One region of the Rhizobium sp. BR 362 genome, then DNA from elsewhere that is predicted to be linked to it. Evidence: predicted binding sites of a transcription regulator. Region 1 holds the regulator's gene; each other region holds the start of a gene.

Region 1 (3,882 bases):
CGTCGATCCGCAGCGCCGCCCTTGGCCTTGGTGCCTCGCGCATGCAGGTGGTGTTCCACCATGTCCTGCCGCTCGCCATGCCCGGCATTCTGACGGGGACGATCCTCGGCCTGGCGCATGCGCTGGGCGAGACCGCGCCGTTGCTTTTGATCGGCATGGTCGCCTTTGTCGCCAACTATCCGGCGGGGCCGCTCGATCCTTCCACGGCCCTGCCGGTGCAGATCTACATGTGGGCGAGCGAAGCCGAGCGTGCCTTTGTCGAAAGAACCTCCGGGGCCATTATCGTCCTGCTCTTCTTCCTTGTTGCGATGAACATCGGAGCCATCCTGCTGCGCCGTCGCTTTGAGCGGCGTTGGTGACAGGAGACGATGGAATGAACATGATGACGGAAGCCGCGAGCGAAAAAGCACTGGCCAAGAAGATGATGACGATCCCCTACAAGATGATCGGCCAGGCCGTGTCGGTCCACTACGGCGACAAGCGCGCGCTGTTCGACGTGGATCTGAACATTCGCGCCAATACCGTCACCGCGCTGATCGGCCCCTCCGGCTGCGGCAAGTCCACCTTCCTGCGTTGCCTCAACCGCATGAACGACACGATCGACACCTGCCGCGTCACCGGCAAGATCATGCTCGACGATCAGGATGTCTATGACAACGCCATCGATGTCGTCGAGCTGCGCGCCCGCGTCGGCATGGTGTTCCAGAAGCCCAATCCGTTTCCGAAGTCGATATACGAGAATGTCGCCTATGGCCCGCGTATCCACGGGCTGCATCGGTCCAAGGCCGATCTCGACCATATCGTCGAAACCAGCCTGCAGAAGGCCGGGCTCTGGGGCGAGGTGAAGGATCGGCTTTTCGAGGCCGGCACCAGCCTTTCCGGCGGCCAGCAGCAACGCCTCTGCATCGCCCGCGCCGTCGCCGTCAGTCCGGAGGTCATTCTCATGGACGAGCCGTGCTCGGCGCTCGATCCGATCGCCACCGCCAAAGTCGAGGAACTCATTCATGAGCTGCGGGAAAATTTCACGATCGTCATCGTGACGCATTCCATGCAGCAAGCAGCCCGCGTTTCGCAGCGCACCGCAATGTTTCATCTCGGTCATCTGGTCGAGGAGAACGATACCGATAAGATGTTCACCAATCCCGATGATTTCCGCACGCAGGATTACATCATGGGCCGTTTTGGCTGATGATGCTCCCCGCGCGGCTTTCTTCACATCATTCACCTTGAGGATAGAAAAATGGTCTCTACACACATTCTCTCTGCATATGACGAAGACCTGAAATTCCTGACGCGCCGCATTTCCGAAATGGGCGGCCTGGCAGAGCAGATGGTCAGCGACAGCGTTCGCGCGCTGGTCAACGGCGATGCCGCCCTGGCGCAGAAGGTCATTTCCGACGACGTCATTCTCGACCATGCAGAACGCGAAGTCGGCGACAAGGCGATCGTCACCATCGCTCGCCGCCAGCCGATGGCTGCCGACCTTCGTGAAATCATGGGCTCCATCCGCATTGCCTCCGATCTGGAGCGCGTCGGCGATCTCGGCAAGAACACCGCAAAGCGCGTCATCGCCGTGCAGGGCACCGGCGTTCCGCGTCGTCTCGCCCGCGGCATCGAACATCTCTCCGAACTGGCCCTCGTTCAGCTCAAGGAAGTGCTCGACGTCTACACGACCCGTTCGCCTGACAAGGCCGTGTCGATCCGTGAGCGCGACGAGGAAATCGATGCCATGTACACCTCGCTCTTCCGCGAAATGCTGACTTACATGATGGAAGATCCGCGCAACATCACCACCTGCACGCATCTTCTCTTCTGCGCCAAGAACATCGAGCGCATCGGCGATCATGCCACCAACATTGCCGAGACGATCTATTACATGGCGACCGGCGCCCAGCCGGAAGGCGAGCGTCCGAAGGACGATACCGCCAACACCGTGGGTGCGGTGACGGAATAAAGTAGACCCCAAGAGAAGGAGACCAGAGGCGCATGGTTCCGAGAGTAGCTGTTGTAGAAGACGAGGAAGCGCTAAGCGTTCTGCTGCGCTATAATCTCGAGGCGGAAGGCTTCGAGGTCGACACCATCCTGAGAGGCGACGAAGCCGAGCTGCGCCTCCAGGAGCGCATCCCCGATCTTCTGATCCTCGATTGGATGCTCCCTGGCGTGTCCGGCATCGAGCTCTGCCGCCGGCTGCGTATGCGGCCGGAGACGGAGCGCCTGCCGATCATCATGCTGACGGCCCGCGGTGAAGAGAGCGAGCGGGTGCGCGGCCTTTCCACCGGCGCAGACGACTATGTGGTCAAGCCGTTTTCGACGCCGGAGCTGATGGCCCGCGTCAAGGCGATGCTGCGCCGCGCCCGCCCCGAGGTTCTGTCGACGGTACTGCGCTGCGGCGATATCGAGCTGGACCGCGAGACCCATCGTGTCCACCGCAAGAGCCGCGAAGTGCGGTTGGGGCCGACGGAATTCCGGCTGCTGGAATTCCTGATGTCCTCGCCCGGCCGCGTCTTTTCGCGCTCCCAATTGCTCGACGGCGTATGGGGGCATGATATCTATGTCGACGAACGCACCGTCGACGTGCATGTCGGCCGCCTGCGCAAGGCGCTCAATTTCTCCAATATGCAGGATGTCATCCGTACCGTTCGCGGCGCGGGTTATTCCATGGAGGCCTGATCGGGGCAACTCGACCGGTCATCGGACAGGGCGGAAACAGAAAACGGGCCTTTCGGCCCGTTTTTCATGTGGTTAGCACTGGTTTAGTGCGCGGCCCGACGCCGGTCATGCACCGGCTGGTAGGCCAGCCGCTGATGATAGGTGCAGTAGGGCGAAGAGTCCGGGCTGTCATTGCCGCAGAAGTGAAAATCGTCCTTCAGCGGGTCGCCGACCGGCCACTTGCACGTGCGCTCTGTGAGCTCCGTCAGGCCGAGGCGGCGCGAGATCGGAACGACCACATTGGCAGCCGGACGGTATTCGATCTCGTGGACCGTATCGATCTCGACCTCTTCCTTGAGCATCGTCGCACCCTGCTGGCGGGTAACCGTGCGGGTTGCAACGCGCGAGGCGTAATTCGGCGCCCGCGGGGCCGAGGTATTGCGCTTCGGCGCTCGAGCTGCGGTTGCTGCGCCACCGGCTTTCGCTCGGCCCGGCAGGCTCAAGCGATGCACTTTGCCAATGACGGCATTACGGCTGACACCACCGAGCTGTGCCGCGATCTGGCTGGCGCTCAAACCTTCGGACCACAGCTTTTTCAGCTTCTCGACGCGTTCGTCTGTCCAATTCATGCCCTGTCTCCGCTGTCGCGTTTCTGATGGCAGAATCCCTCACCATTGCCTCGCATTGGGTCGAGGCGTGAAACGCTTAAAAATTGTGGTGACTAGTTCCGCCGCATGCAGTCTAGTAATTGGTTTTTAACCTAGTGTGAGGCTGACTCCGTGACAAGAGTCGCGGGAATCTTGAGGAATCGATTTCGAGGTTTTCCCCAACTTGCTATACGTGAGTGGCATTTATGCAATATAAGTTGTCGAAGACATGGCCTCTGCCAAGAGGCGCTCTGCCGCACCTGCTAAATCGCCAGTTTTGTTGACATCGCAGTGCAAAACATCAATAGTGCCCATGCCGCCGAGAGGCGGCATTTTTGATTTTCCAGGGCCCGTTTCACGCGAGGAAACGATTGGCCCTAAAGGTTGTGATCGAGGAGAATGCGCTATGGCTGAAACCGCGCCGCTTTATGACACCTACATGCGTGCTCCGCTGCGGTTCGAGCGAGGCGAGGGCGTGTGGCTGATCACGGAGACCGGCGAGCGCTATCTCGATTTCGCTGCGGGCGTCGCGGTGAATTCGCTTGGCCACGCCCATCCCCATCTGGTTGCAGAACTGAAGGCGCAG
Region 2 (3,882 bases), 400 kb from region 1:
GGGATCAGCGGCGAACGCCAGACTTCGACAAGCTTGTTCGGGTCGACAGCGCCCTTGTCGACTTCCTTGCGGAAGGTGCCGGAGGTGTAGCCGTCTTTGAAATCGCCGAGGCCCGAAGAGTCGTCAACGGCAACGTCGACCTTGCCGTCATAGGCGGCGAGCAGGTTGTTCTCGTGACCGCCGTTGAACTGGGTCGAAGCGAAGAACTTGTCGTTCGGCATGCCGGTGGTCTTCGGAATCTGCGTCAGCGGAACGAGGTAGCCGGAGGTGGAGTCCGGATCGGCGTAGCCGAGCTTCTTGCCCTTGGCGTCAGCGATCGTCTTGATGCCGGAGGACTTCAGAGCAAGACCGATCGAATAGTAGCCGGTCGAACCGTCCGTCTGCTGCGTGGTCAGGATCGGGGTAACGGCGTTCGGGTCCTTGATGTAGGTGGCCGCATAGCCGGAAGCGCCGAGTTCGGCGAAGTCAAGCGTGCCGCCGAGCAGGCCCTGGATAACGCCGTCATAGTCGGCAGCCGGGAACAGCGATACCTTTTCGAAACCGAACTCCTTCTTCAGGTGGTCGGCAAGGCAAGAATAGTTGCGCAGGCGGTCGGCTTCGTTTTCGCCGCCGAGAATACCGACGCGGAATTCCTTGATGTCCTGAGCGGCAGCGCCGCCAGCGAGCGCGAGAAGCGCCGTGGCTGCGAGAAGGGTCTTCTTCAACATGGGTTCGTCTCCTGATTAACCGGTGTCCCCGGATGCCTTCGGTCTGGAAGAAATGCGCCCTTGACGTGGGCCTTCGATCGCGGCCGGCTCCCTCAGAGACCGGCCAGTGCCAGCGGTTGTGGGCCGGCAGATTCGTTTGCCGCGGCTTGCGCGGGCTGATCGGAAAGATTGATGGCGGTCGACGTCATCGTCTCGTCGACACCGGCGCCATCCTTGTCGGTGCCGTAGATTTCCTTGACGGCCGCAGCCGTCAGTTCCGCCGGCTTGCCGTCGAAGACGACGCGGCCTGCGGCCATGCCGACGATGCGTTCGCAATAGTTGCGCGCCGTATCCAGCGTGTGCAGGTTGGTGATGACCGTGATGCCCTCGCGCTCGTTGATGTCGCGCAGCGCGTCCATGACGATCTTGGCGTTCAGCGGATCGAGCGAGGCAATCGGCTCGTCGGCGAGCATCATCTTCGGCTGCTGCATCAGGGCGCGGGCAATGGCGACACGCTGCTGCTGACCGCCGGACAGCGTGCCGGCCATCTGTAATGCCGTCTGCTCGATACCGAGGCGCTCAAGCGCGGCGATCGCCTCGATGCGCTCTTCGCGGCTGAAGATGGAGAGCAGGCTGAGCGCCGTCGAACGCTGGTTCAGGCGGCCGAGCATGACGTTGGTCAGCACGTCGAGGCGGGGAACCAGGTTGAACTGCTGAAAGATCATGGCGCAATCGCGCTGCCAGTTGCGCAATGCGCGACCGCGCAGCTTGGAGACTTCGATACCGGCGAAATGGATGGAGCCGGAGCTTGGATCGGCGAGACGGTTGATCATGCGCAGCAGCGTGGACTTGCCCGCGCCCGAGCGGCCGATGACGCCGACCATCTGTCCCTGCGGAATGTCCAGCGTTACGGAATCGACAGCGAGCTTGTTTCCGAACCGGCGCGAGACATTCTTCAGCTCGAACATGAGGCTTTCCCTTTCGCGGCTGCCCGGCTCCGCAACAAACGTTGACGTTGGTGCCGCGGAAACCTGTTGGACGAGCGCATGACCTTGCGTTTCGAGGTCGCCACGCGCTGAGCATGAGCAACGCATTATTCCCGGTTCATGAAGCTCCAATGTCAGATTTGTGTAACTGCTGTTACAATTCCCCGCCGTTTTGCTGCCTTGCGTTACGACATGCAAAAGCCCGAAAACCGAGGGGTTTCCGGGCTTCGGAATGAATTCTAGTCAGGATTGTGTCATGCGCCGTAGCGGATGAGGAACTCCTCGGCCGAAAGGGCGCGAAAGTCGTCGAGCGCGGTGCGCAAGGTGGCGTGATCCCAATCCCACCAGGCCAGCTTGTCCATGCGCTCGCCGACGGCTTCGGTGAAGCGCTGGCGGATGAGCTTGGCCGGCACGCCGCCGACGATCGTATAGGGGGCGACATCCTTGGAGACGACCGCGCCGGCGCCGATGACCGCGCCGTTGCCGACGGAGACACCCGGCAGAATGGTGGCGCCATGGCCGATCCAGACGTCATGGCCGATGGTCACGCGATGATCGCGCCGCCAGGTGAAGAAATCCGTCTCCATATCGGCATCGGGCCAATAGTCGGCAGCGCGATAGGTGAAATGATGCAGCGTCGCCCGCCAGGTCGGATGGTTCGTGGCGTTGATGCGCACCGCGGCAGCGATGTTGACGAACTTGCCGATCGTCGCGCACCAGACTGCGCCATCCTGCATGATGTAGGAATAGTCGCCGATCTCGGTTTCATCGATCCGGCAGCGGTCGGAGACTTCGGTATAACGGCCGAGCGTCGAGTTGCTGACGCTGGCCGAGGGGCTGATGAAGGGCGTTTCGCCCAATTTGCGGCTCATGCGGCGGACTTCCTGGGTGAAAATTGCGACACATCGAGAATGCGGCTGCCGACGGCTTCGCGCACCTCCTCGTCATGGAAGATGCCGAGCAGGGCGACGCCCGCCTTTTTTTTCTTTTCGATCATGTCGACAACGACGGCACGATTCCTGGCGTCGAGAGAGGCGGTCGGCTCGTCGAGCAGCAGAATGGCGTGATCGGTGATGAAGCCGCGGGCGATATTGACGCGCTGCTGTTCGCCGCCGGAGAAGGTGGCGGGCGGCAATTGCCAAAGCTCTTCCGGCAGGTTGAGTTGCGCAAGCAGGGCGCCCGCCCGTTCGCGGGCGATCTCGGCACTTGCGCCACGCGCCAGCAGCGGCTCGGCAACGACGTCGATGGCGGCAACGCGCGGCACGGTGCGCAGGAACTGGCTGACATAGCCCATGGTATGGCGGCGAACTTCCAGCACGGTGCGCGGATCGGCGGCCGCGAGGTCGACGATTCTTTCCCGATGCGTCACCAGGATCTGCCCGCTATCGACGGCGTAGTTGCCGTAGATCATCTTCAGGAGCGAGCTCTTGCCGATACCGGAAGGGCCGCCGAGCACCACGCATTCGCCCGATGCGACCGAGAAGGAGACATCGGCGACGACCGGCAGGCGAATGCCGTCGCGCAGGTGCATGGTGAAGCTCTTGAAGACTTCGGAAACGACGAGGGGAGTTGCCATGGCTTTAAACCTGCAGGATCGAGGAGACGAGCAGTTGCGTATAGGGCTCGCGCGGATCGTCGAGCACGCGGTCGGTGAGACCATGCTCGATCACTCCGCCGTCCTTCATGACCATCATGCGGTGCGAGAGCAGGCGGGCGACGGCAAGATCGTGCGTGACGATGATGGCCGATAGGCCGAGATCGTTGACGAGGCCGCGCACGAGATCGAGCAGGCGAGCCTGCACCGATACGTCGAGGCCGCCGGTCGGCTCGTCCATGAACACCAGCCGCGGGCCGGTGACCAGATTGCGGGCGATCTGCAGGCGCTGGCGCATGCCTCCGGAGAAGGCGCGAGGCTGGTCATCGATGCGGTCGGCATCGATCTCCACGCGCTCCAGCCAGTCGATGGCCGTGTTGCGGATATTGCCATAGTGCCGGTTGCCGATCGCCATCAACCGTTCACCGACATTGGCGCCGGCCGAGACCGTCATGCGCAGACCATCGGCCGGGTTCTGATGGACGAAGCCCCAGTCCGTTCGCATCAGGAAGCGGCGCTCGGCCTCGTTCATGCGGAACAGGTCGCGATAGGTCTCGTCGCGCATATGGTACTCGACGCTGCCGGTGGTCGGCAGCAGCCGGGTCGAAATGCAGTT
Region 3 (3,882 bases), on a different contig from region 1:
GTCGGCCGGATAGATAGCGTAAAGCGGCTCCTTGCCCATGCCGATGAGCTTGTCATTGGCCTCCTTCAGCACCGCCTCATAATTCCACATGGCGTCATAGAGCGTGCCCTTGCTGGCGGACTCCGTGTAGAGGTCTGCGAGCCAGCCGGAGGAACCTGACGAGCGCTCGACCCCGGCAAGCAATGCCCTGACGGTGCCCTGGACGTCCGCCTTGTCGAGATCGCCAGGCTCGATGACGGGCTTGTTGCCGAGTGCGCTGGAGAGCATGGCGAGATAGGCGCTGGCGCCCGAATTGGACTGCGTTGCCGAAGTCATGAGAAACTTCACCGATCCATTCTTCACGGCCGCCAATATGTCCTTCATGAAGACCGGCTTGCCGATCCAGCCGAGTGCCTGCGCCTTGGATTTGCGCACGCCGAGAATAACAGGCGTCTGCGCCACCGAGGTCAGGGTCTTCACGCGGCGTTTGGTGTCGAACATATCGACCCAGACGCTTGACGCCGGCCAGACGGCGTCCTGTTCGACGCCTTTGTCGCTCTGCAGCGCCAGCCCGATATCGAGCGTGCCCTCGTAGGTGAAGCTACAGGTCGCGCTCTTCTGTTTGCAGAACTCTTCGACGATCGGCTGGATAACGGTGTTTTCCGAGCCGGAGATGATCGAGAACTTCGGTCCCGCGCCGGAATTGCAGCCCGTCAGGCCAAGGACAGCCGTCAGCGCCAGGCCGATGAGAAATGTGCGGATCATCATGCCGCTCATCGCGCCTCGATCATCGCCTTCTTGAGTTCGACGGTCATTTTCTCCATTTGCTGCTCGGCCTCGGCCCGCTTCCTGCGGCCCTCCTCCTGCACCTTGAGGACGCCGTTGATCGTATCGATCAGGTCGCGGTTGGCGGCGGCGAGCGTATCGATATCGACGATGCCGCGCTGCGACTGCTGTTCGATGGCAATCGCCTGGTCCTTCATCATCTCGGATGCCTGGCGGATCATGTCGTTGGTGGCGTCGGTCACGGTCTTCTGCAATTCGAGTGCCGTTTTTTGGCGCGACAGCCCGAGCAGGATCACCATCTTCTGCTTCCAGGCGGGCACCGTCAGCGCCGAGGTCGCCTGCAGGTTCTCGATCAGCGTCTCGTCGCCAGCCTGCACGATGCGGATCTGCGGCAACTGCTGAATGCCGAGCTGGCGTGCCTGCTGCAGGTAGAATGCCCGCTTCTCCAGCCGGTCGAGCGCCTGCAGGCTGTCCTGATAGGTCTGTGCCTCCAGCATGCCGCCGCCGGGATTGGCCGCCGCTGCATCGGCGGCACTTTTCAGCTTCGGCAGTTCGACACTGCGAAAATGCTCTGCGAAGGTCTTGCCGGCCTGGACGTAGGCGTCGAGCTGCAGGATCGACTGCTTCGTCTCCTCGTGGAGATCGTCGAGAAGTGCGATGTCGCGGCGCAGCGTATCCTTGTGCCGGTCGAGCTCGAGGCCGATGCGGTCGATCTGACCGGCCACATCCTCGAACTCTTCCTTGAAGCGCTCCAGCCTCGCCCTGAACGACGAGAATATCTTGGAAAGAAAACCCTCATCCTTCAGCGATGCCGGGTCGAGCTTCTTCGACTTGATGATGATATCGGTCAGCAGCTTGCCGACTTCGCCAAGATCCCTATTGCGGACCTCGCGCAAAATCCTGTCGGAATAGTCGGAGACGGACTGCTGAGCGCGGTCTCCATAGACCGAAATGCCGGCGCGGTCGTTCAGATCGATGGTGTCGCCGATGCGGGCAATTTCCGCCGGATCGGCGGCGACAACCGGCAAAGCGGCGTTGGAGGCGGTGGCGAGATCAGTATTGGCCATAGGTCGTGCTTTCTCGTCTATCAACACGGGACCGTCTGCGGAGCGCCTGCCGATTGTTCTCTCAATAAGCGACGCGGCCCGCATGGCCCGCTACAATTCCAGATCGGCACAGCAGGACATGAGACTAATCACGGCGTGCCGAGCGGCTCACAGAATAGTGAAGCTTCGAATACAGTTTTATGACGAAGATTTGCCTTGTGGCGCGCGCCCTGACAAAGCCTATTGGCAGGCCTTGGTGTCGAGCACTTCAAGCTTAGAGAGCTTGCCGGTGAGCACGAAATCACCATAGTCCATGGTGAGGTCGCGCGTGATGCCGTTTTCGTAGAGCTTGAATGACATGCGGTAGACCGGAATGGCGTCGCCCTTGGACTTGTCGTTGAAATAGGCGACGGTCACCGGCCAGAACGGCGTCTTGGCGAACATGCCTGCCTTGTCGGCATCGGGATCGTCCGTGGCGGGCGTCGACTGCTTGCCGACGACGGTTGTCGCGATCAACGACTTGTCGCCATCGTCGGAGCCGTCAAAAACCTCGGCCTCGAAGAAATTCTTACCGAGCTTGGCATTGTGGATGATGTCGAGCATATGTTCCGTCGGAAAGCGGCTCTGGATGAGCTGCACCTGCCTGGCCTGCGGCTGGGTCAGATCGACCTTGATGCCCTGCTGATCGTCGGCCGCCGCACCGCGCACATCCTTGTCGAGCTGATCGTCCGTGTAGGACTTGGTCTCGAAGCGGAACGTGCGCTTGGTGAGATCCTCGAATGTGGTCGTCTGCTGGTCGCTGACGCGCGTCGAGTCACCCGTGTCGATCTGCGTGACAAAGCGGAAATTGGTGGTGAAACCGGTGCAATCGGAACCGTCGAATTCATAGACCATTCGGCCGAACATGCCGGCTATGCCCGACCGGTCGGAGGCATCCTTCAGTTCGAGATCGTAGACGGCGCGATGCGCGATCAACCCGCTCGGACCCGCAGCGGCGGCGGGTGCGGCCAGAGACGCGACGCCCAAACTCGAAATAACAACGGCGGCAAGACTCGAGCGGAACATTCATTATCTCCTGTTGGACTCGCACGCGATGCTATAAGAACGCTTCGGCTAGAGTGAGGCGGGCCGTCATCAATTCGTCATCTCGCTCTGCCTTTTGATTTGGCGTGATCTCGTCCAAGATCGCTTCGCGTATTTCGGAATCGCGCTTAAATCGAGGCTGCCTTTCCCGGCAAAGGGAATTTAAGCTTGATGCCGGATTTTTGAAGATTTTACAACAAAACGGGAGATGAAAATGTCCGACGCTATCGAGAGCCGTCTGAAGGAGCTTGGCTTCGTCCTGCCGCAGGCCGCTGCGCCGGCCGCCAACTATGTGCCCTATGTCATCAGCGACAATCTTCTTTATCTGTCCGGGCAGTTGCCGATGGAAAACGGCAAGCTCGGCGTCACCGGCCTCCTCGGCAGGGATGTCGACGTTGCCGGCGGCCAACGCGCAGCCGAGCTTTGCGCCATCAATATCCTGGCCCAAGCGAAGGCGGCCTTGAACGGCGATCTCGGCCGCATTAAGCGCATCATCAAGCTGAACGGCTTCGTCGCCTCGGCACCCGAATTCGTCGAACAACATCTTGTGATCAACGGCGCCTCCAATCTTCTGGCAAATGTACTTGGCGACGCTGGCAAGCATGCGCGCGCCGCAGTCGGCATGGCGGCGCTGCCGCTCAATGCCGCTGTCGAGATCGATGCCATCATGGAAATCGCATAATGTGCAAGATTGCCTGGCTTACCGAACGTCCTGTCGCCCATCGCGGCTATCACGACATGAACAAGCAGGTTTGGGAAAACACGCTATCGGCTTTTGCGCGGGCGATCGAGGCGGGTTTTTCCATCGAATGCGATCTGCATTATGCCGCCGACGGCGTTCCGGTCGTCTTTCATGACGACGACCTGCAGCGCGTCTGCAATCTTCCCGGCCAGCTTCGCGACCGCACTTCGCCCGAACTCGGCCTGCTTTCGATCGGCGGCACCAATGACAAGGTCCCGACGCTGAAACAGCTCCTCAGGCTCTGCG
Region 4 (3,882 bases), on a different contig from region 1:
CTGCGTGGCGAAGGCGAGTTGCTTGGCACGCGCCAGTCCGGAACGCCGGGCTTCCGCATCGCCAGCCTCGAAGCCCATGCCGATCTCCTGGAAATCGCCCGCAAGGATGCCGCCTACATCATCGAGCGTGATCCGGAGCTCACGGGTGAGCGTGGCATAGCGGTCCGCACCCTGCTCTATCTCTTCCGTCGCGACGAGGCGATCCGGTTCCTGAGAGCGGGATAGATGGATGGACGCGGCAATCGCGTCCATCCGAAGCAAAGGCCGTTACTTGGCCGAAAGACCGGGGATCGTAACCTGGAACACCTGGAACATGGTGTCGACATCGGCTCCGCCATCGCCCTTATAGGCCGCACCAACTTGGAAACCGTCCTGGGTCAGGAAGTCGTTGTCGTTGGCGACGAACAGGAAGTAATCGTCCGGCAGCTTCGGATCCATGACGCTCAGGAGCGACATGGCTTCCCACTTTTCGGAGAGATTGTTGCGGTCGTTCGGGGCGCCATTGTGGAGACCGAAGCGAGCGAGATCGGCATTGTCGTTGATGTCGATAAACTGGCTGACCGCAGCCGGCTTCACAGACGGATCGAGAACGCCCTTGGCGGCGACGGGCTTGTCGGCATCGAATGGGCTGCCGACAATATCGGTTGCGCCGGAGACATCGACAATGTCGATGCTGCGATAGAGCGACTTATCGCCCTTCACGCCGTAACCGTTGTTGCTGTCGCGGGCCAGCATGAGGAACGTCTGCGGCGAGAGGGCCACGATTTCGCTCTGAGCGGCGACCGCCGTCTTGCCCTTGGCGTCGGTGAAGACCGGCAGCGGGACGACATATTCGTGCACGAGCTTCAGATGCGCAGGATCGGCGGCATCGTAGACCAAAGCGCGGGTATTCTGGCGGGTCGAGCTGGAATCGCCACCATCCTGGCGGGTTGCGGACTGCAGCACGGCAATCAGGAACTTGCCGTCCGGCGTCAGGGACATGCCTTCCAAGCCCTGATTGTTCTGACGGCCGCTGGTCGGATCCTTCGGATCTGGAGCGGATTCGCCAGGACCTGGGTTGTTCGAAGCGAAGTTCACAGCGCCGTGACGCATCGGCAGCAATGCCGCCGGCGGCTGCGTCGCCGACATCATTTGGCCAGTCGCGGAGAAATGGTAGATATAGGGGCCATATTCGTCGCTGATGAACATCGTGCCATCAGGCAGTCGGGCGACGGCTTCGGTGTCGAGCGAGATCTTGCCATTCGGCGCCTCGGGCAGCAGCGGCATGCCGTCAGCCGGCTTGCGGCTGCCGTCAGCGGGGTCGAGACCACTGGTGTCGGCGCCCTTGTTGTCGGTCAGCAGCATTGTGTCGGCGAGCTTGGCATCAACCCCAGCCTGTTCCTTGCCGGCCGGCGGCGTTGCGCCCGGAGCAACCGGCGTCAACTGGACGTCTATGGTGTTGAGGCGCGGGCGATAGTCCGTCGTGCCGACCGCATTGTAACCGCGATCCGGCAGCAGCCACAGCGAACCCTTGTAGGAACCATCGGCATTACGCACCCAGCTCTTGGTGTCGATGGACATGCCCGAACCGGAGCCGAAGGTCTCCCCGAACTTGTCGCGCAGATTGGCTGGAATGCGGCCGACGGCGACGCGGCCCTTGTTGACCAATGTGACGCTGCCGACGGTAACGGAGTTATCGGCGAAGGCTGCGGCCGGCGCAGCGAAAACGAAAGTGGCGAGCGCTGCGGAAAGCAGCGGCAAAGTCATGGAACGCAAGTTTTTCACGGCAATATCCTCCTGATGAAAAAGCCCTTTTGCTGGAACGGCATTCACCTCCAGACCCGGCCGCAAAGCCGCGTCGACGATGCGTCCGGCTCTGTCGATCCCAGACCTTCGATAAGGAGATGCGCCCGATTGCCTTTCCGGCAGACGGTCTAAGACGGCAACATGATAAGGACATGACAACTCGCCCCAAACGCGTGGGCGACACAGGAAGAGATCAGGAAAAGGTGAGTTTGGAGCGATTCAGCTTTTCACGGAATCTTGGAACAGCTCTAGCCTATTGTTTTTCCGCAATTCCGGACGGAAACCGCTGCGCACCTTTCTCTGGAATTGCTCTAAGACAAGGTTTTTACCGGGATGGGAGCCGGCTGCGGCAGTTCCTTGCCGATCAGCTTTTCCCGATATTCCGGCGAGACCAAGCCGCCGGAAATCAGCAGCTTGGCGCCATCTTCCGGGCTCATGTCGAGGATCGTGATTTTTTCACGCGGAACGAACACCAGGAAGCCGGCCGTCGGTACCGGCGTCGGCGGCAGGAAAACGGCCACCATGTCTTGCCCCATGGCGTTGAACTTCGAGGCGATCTCACCTTTGGCGTCGGTGGAGATGAACACCATCGACCAGAGGCCCGGGCTCGGATATTCGATGAGGCCGACCTTCTTGAAGGACGTGCCCTGCTCCTTCAGCACGGTTTCGAAAATCTGCTTCACGCTCTTGTAGATGGTTCGCACCAGAGGCACGCGCTGCACGATCGATTCGCCGAAGCGGACGATGCTCTGACCAATGAGGTTTTTGGCGAGGAAACCCACGATCGTGATGAAGATCATCGCGATCACAAGGCCAGTGCCGGGCACGGCGAAATTCAGATAGCTCTCGGGATCGTAGCGCGCCGGAATATAGGGCCTGACCCAGCTATCGGCCCAGTGGACCACGGACCAAGTGAGCCAGAGCGTAATGGCGATCGGCGCGCAGATAATCAGGCCCGCCAGGAAATTATTTCTGATCCGCGTTGCCACAGACATTTTGATGGGTTTTTCAGACATTCGCCGTTCGAAAACTCCGTTCCGTCGCCACCGCTAACCGGCAAATTCCCCCACCATCTCCGATGTGAAACGTGCCAGAAATCGGCGCGTCGCACAACCCGCCAATCACGCCGTCGGTCCGGATCCGAGCCCGGTTCACGACGACGTTATTTTAAGAAAAAAGAGTGGGGAATGCAGTCTATTCGACGGTCACCGACTTGGCGAGGTTGCGTGGCTGATCGACATCCGTGCCCATGAAGACAGCGGTGTGATAAGCGAGCAGTTGGATCGGCAGCGAGAAGATCATCGGCGCGATGATTTCATCGACGACAGGCAGGGTAATCGTCGCCATGGTCGGTAAGGTGGAAGCCGCAGCTCCCGCCTCGTCGGTGATGAAGATGATGCGGCCGCCACGTGCCGCCACCTCCTGCATGTTGGAGACGGTCTTGTCGAAGAAGCGATCATAAGGCGCAATCACGATCACAGGCATGTTCTCGTCGATCAGCGCGATCGGACCATGCTTCAGCTCGCCAGCAGCATAGCCTTCGGCATGGATGTAGGAGATTTCCTTGAGCTTCAGCGCGCCTTCCATGGCGAGCGGGAAGCTGGTGCCGCGGCCGAGATAAAGCACGTCGTTGAACTTCGATATTTCACGGGCAAGGCTTTCCATCTGCGGCTGGATGATGTTCAGCACCCGGGCCATGATGCGCGGCATCTCGACGAGATGACCCACCATCGCCTGTTCGTCTTCAGCGCTGACTGTGCCACGAGCCTTGCCGGCGCCGATTGCAAGAGACGCCAATACGGCAAGCTGGCAGGTGAAGGCCTTGGTCGAGGCAACGCCGATTTCGGGGCCGGCCATGATCGGGAACACCGCATCGGATTCGCGCGCTATGGTCGATTCCTTGACATTGACGACGGCACCGATCTTCAGGCCGTTATCGCGGCAATAGCGCAGCGACGCCAGCGTGTCGGCCGTCTCGCCGGATTGGGAGATGAACAGCGCAGCTTGCGATGCCGACAGCGGCATCTCGCGATAGCGGAATTCGGAAGCGACATCGATCTCCACCGGCAGGCGGGCGTAACGCTCGAACCAATATTT

The links. The regulator PhoB, encoded in region 1, activates phosphate uptake and scavenging genes when phosphate is short. The targets are predictions, from matches to a motif close to TGTCATNNANCTGTCAT.
Positions count from the first base shown of each region.
Region 2: phnC (phosphonate ABC transporter ATP-binding protein) is a predicted target of PhoB. The motif match lies at 1,793-1,809, and genes of this name have one in related genera.
Region 3: QDY28_RS23695 (toxic anion resistance protein) is a predicted target of PhoB. The motif match lies at 2,001-2,017, and genes of this name have one in related genera.
Region 4: QDY28_RS19330 (esterase-like activity of phytase family protein) is a predicted target of PhoB. The motif match lies at 1,927-1,943, and genes of this name have one in related genera.

Region 1 is NZ_JARWGH010000004.1:405,926-409,807, forward strand. It holds gene pstA (phosphate ABC transporter permease PstA) at 1-359, shown strand, start outside; gene pstB (phosphate ABC transporter ATP-binding protein PstB) at 374-1,189, shown strand; gene phoU (phosphate signaling complex protein PhoU) at 1,241-1,954, shown strand; gene phoB (phosphate regulon transcriptional regulator PhoB) at 1,987-2,670, shown strand; gene QDY28_RS08590 (GcrA family cell cycle regulator) at 2,754-3,278, opposite strand; gene QDY28_RS08595 (aspartate aminotransferase family protein) at 3,703-3,882, shown strand, end outside.
Region 2 is NZ_JARWGH010000004.1:9,614-13,495, forward strand. It holds gene phnD (phosphonate ABC transporter substrate-binding protein) at 1-707, opposite strand, end outside; gene phnC (phosphonate ABC transporter ATP-binding protein) at 800-1,654, opposite strand; gene QDY28_RS06555 (DapH/DapD/GlmU-related protein) at 1,927-2,544, opposite strand; gene phnL (phosphonate C-P lyase system protein PhnL) at 2,541-3,248, opposite strand; gene phnK (phosphonate C-P lyase system protein PhnK) at 3,253-3,882, opposite strand, start outside.
Region 3 is NZ_JARWGH010000027.1:18,596-22,477, forward strand. It holds gene QDY28_RS23690 (substrate-binding domain-containing protein) at 1-756, opposite strand, end outside; gene QDY28_RS23695 (toxic anion resistance protein) at 753-1,832, opposite strand; gene QDY28_RS23700 (cell envelope integrity EipB family protein) at 2,052-2,876, opposite strand; gene QDY28_RS23705 (RidA family protein) at 3,109-3,576, shown strand; gene QDY28_RS23710 (glycerophosphodiester phosphodiesterase) at 3,576-3,882, shown strand, end outside.
Region 4 is NZ_JARWGH010000016.1:39,856-43,737, forward strand. It holds gene recG (ATP-dependent DNA helicase RecG) at 1-225, shown strand, start outside; gene QDY28_RS19330 (esterase-like activity of phytase family protein) at 268-1,764, opposite strand; gene QDY28_RS19335 (DUF502 domain-containing protein) at 2,097-2,801, opposite strand; gene glmS (glutamine--fructose-6-phosphate transaminase (isomerizing)) at 2,980-3,882, opposite strand, start outside.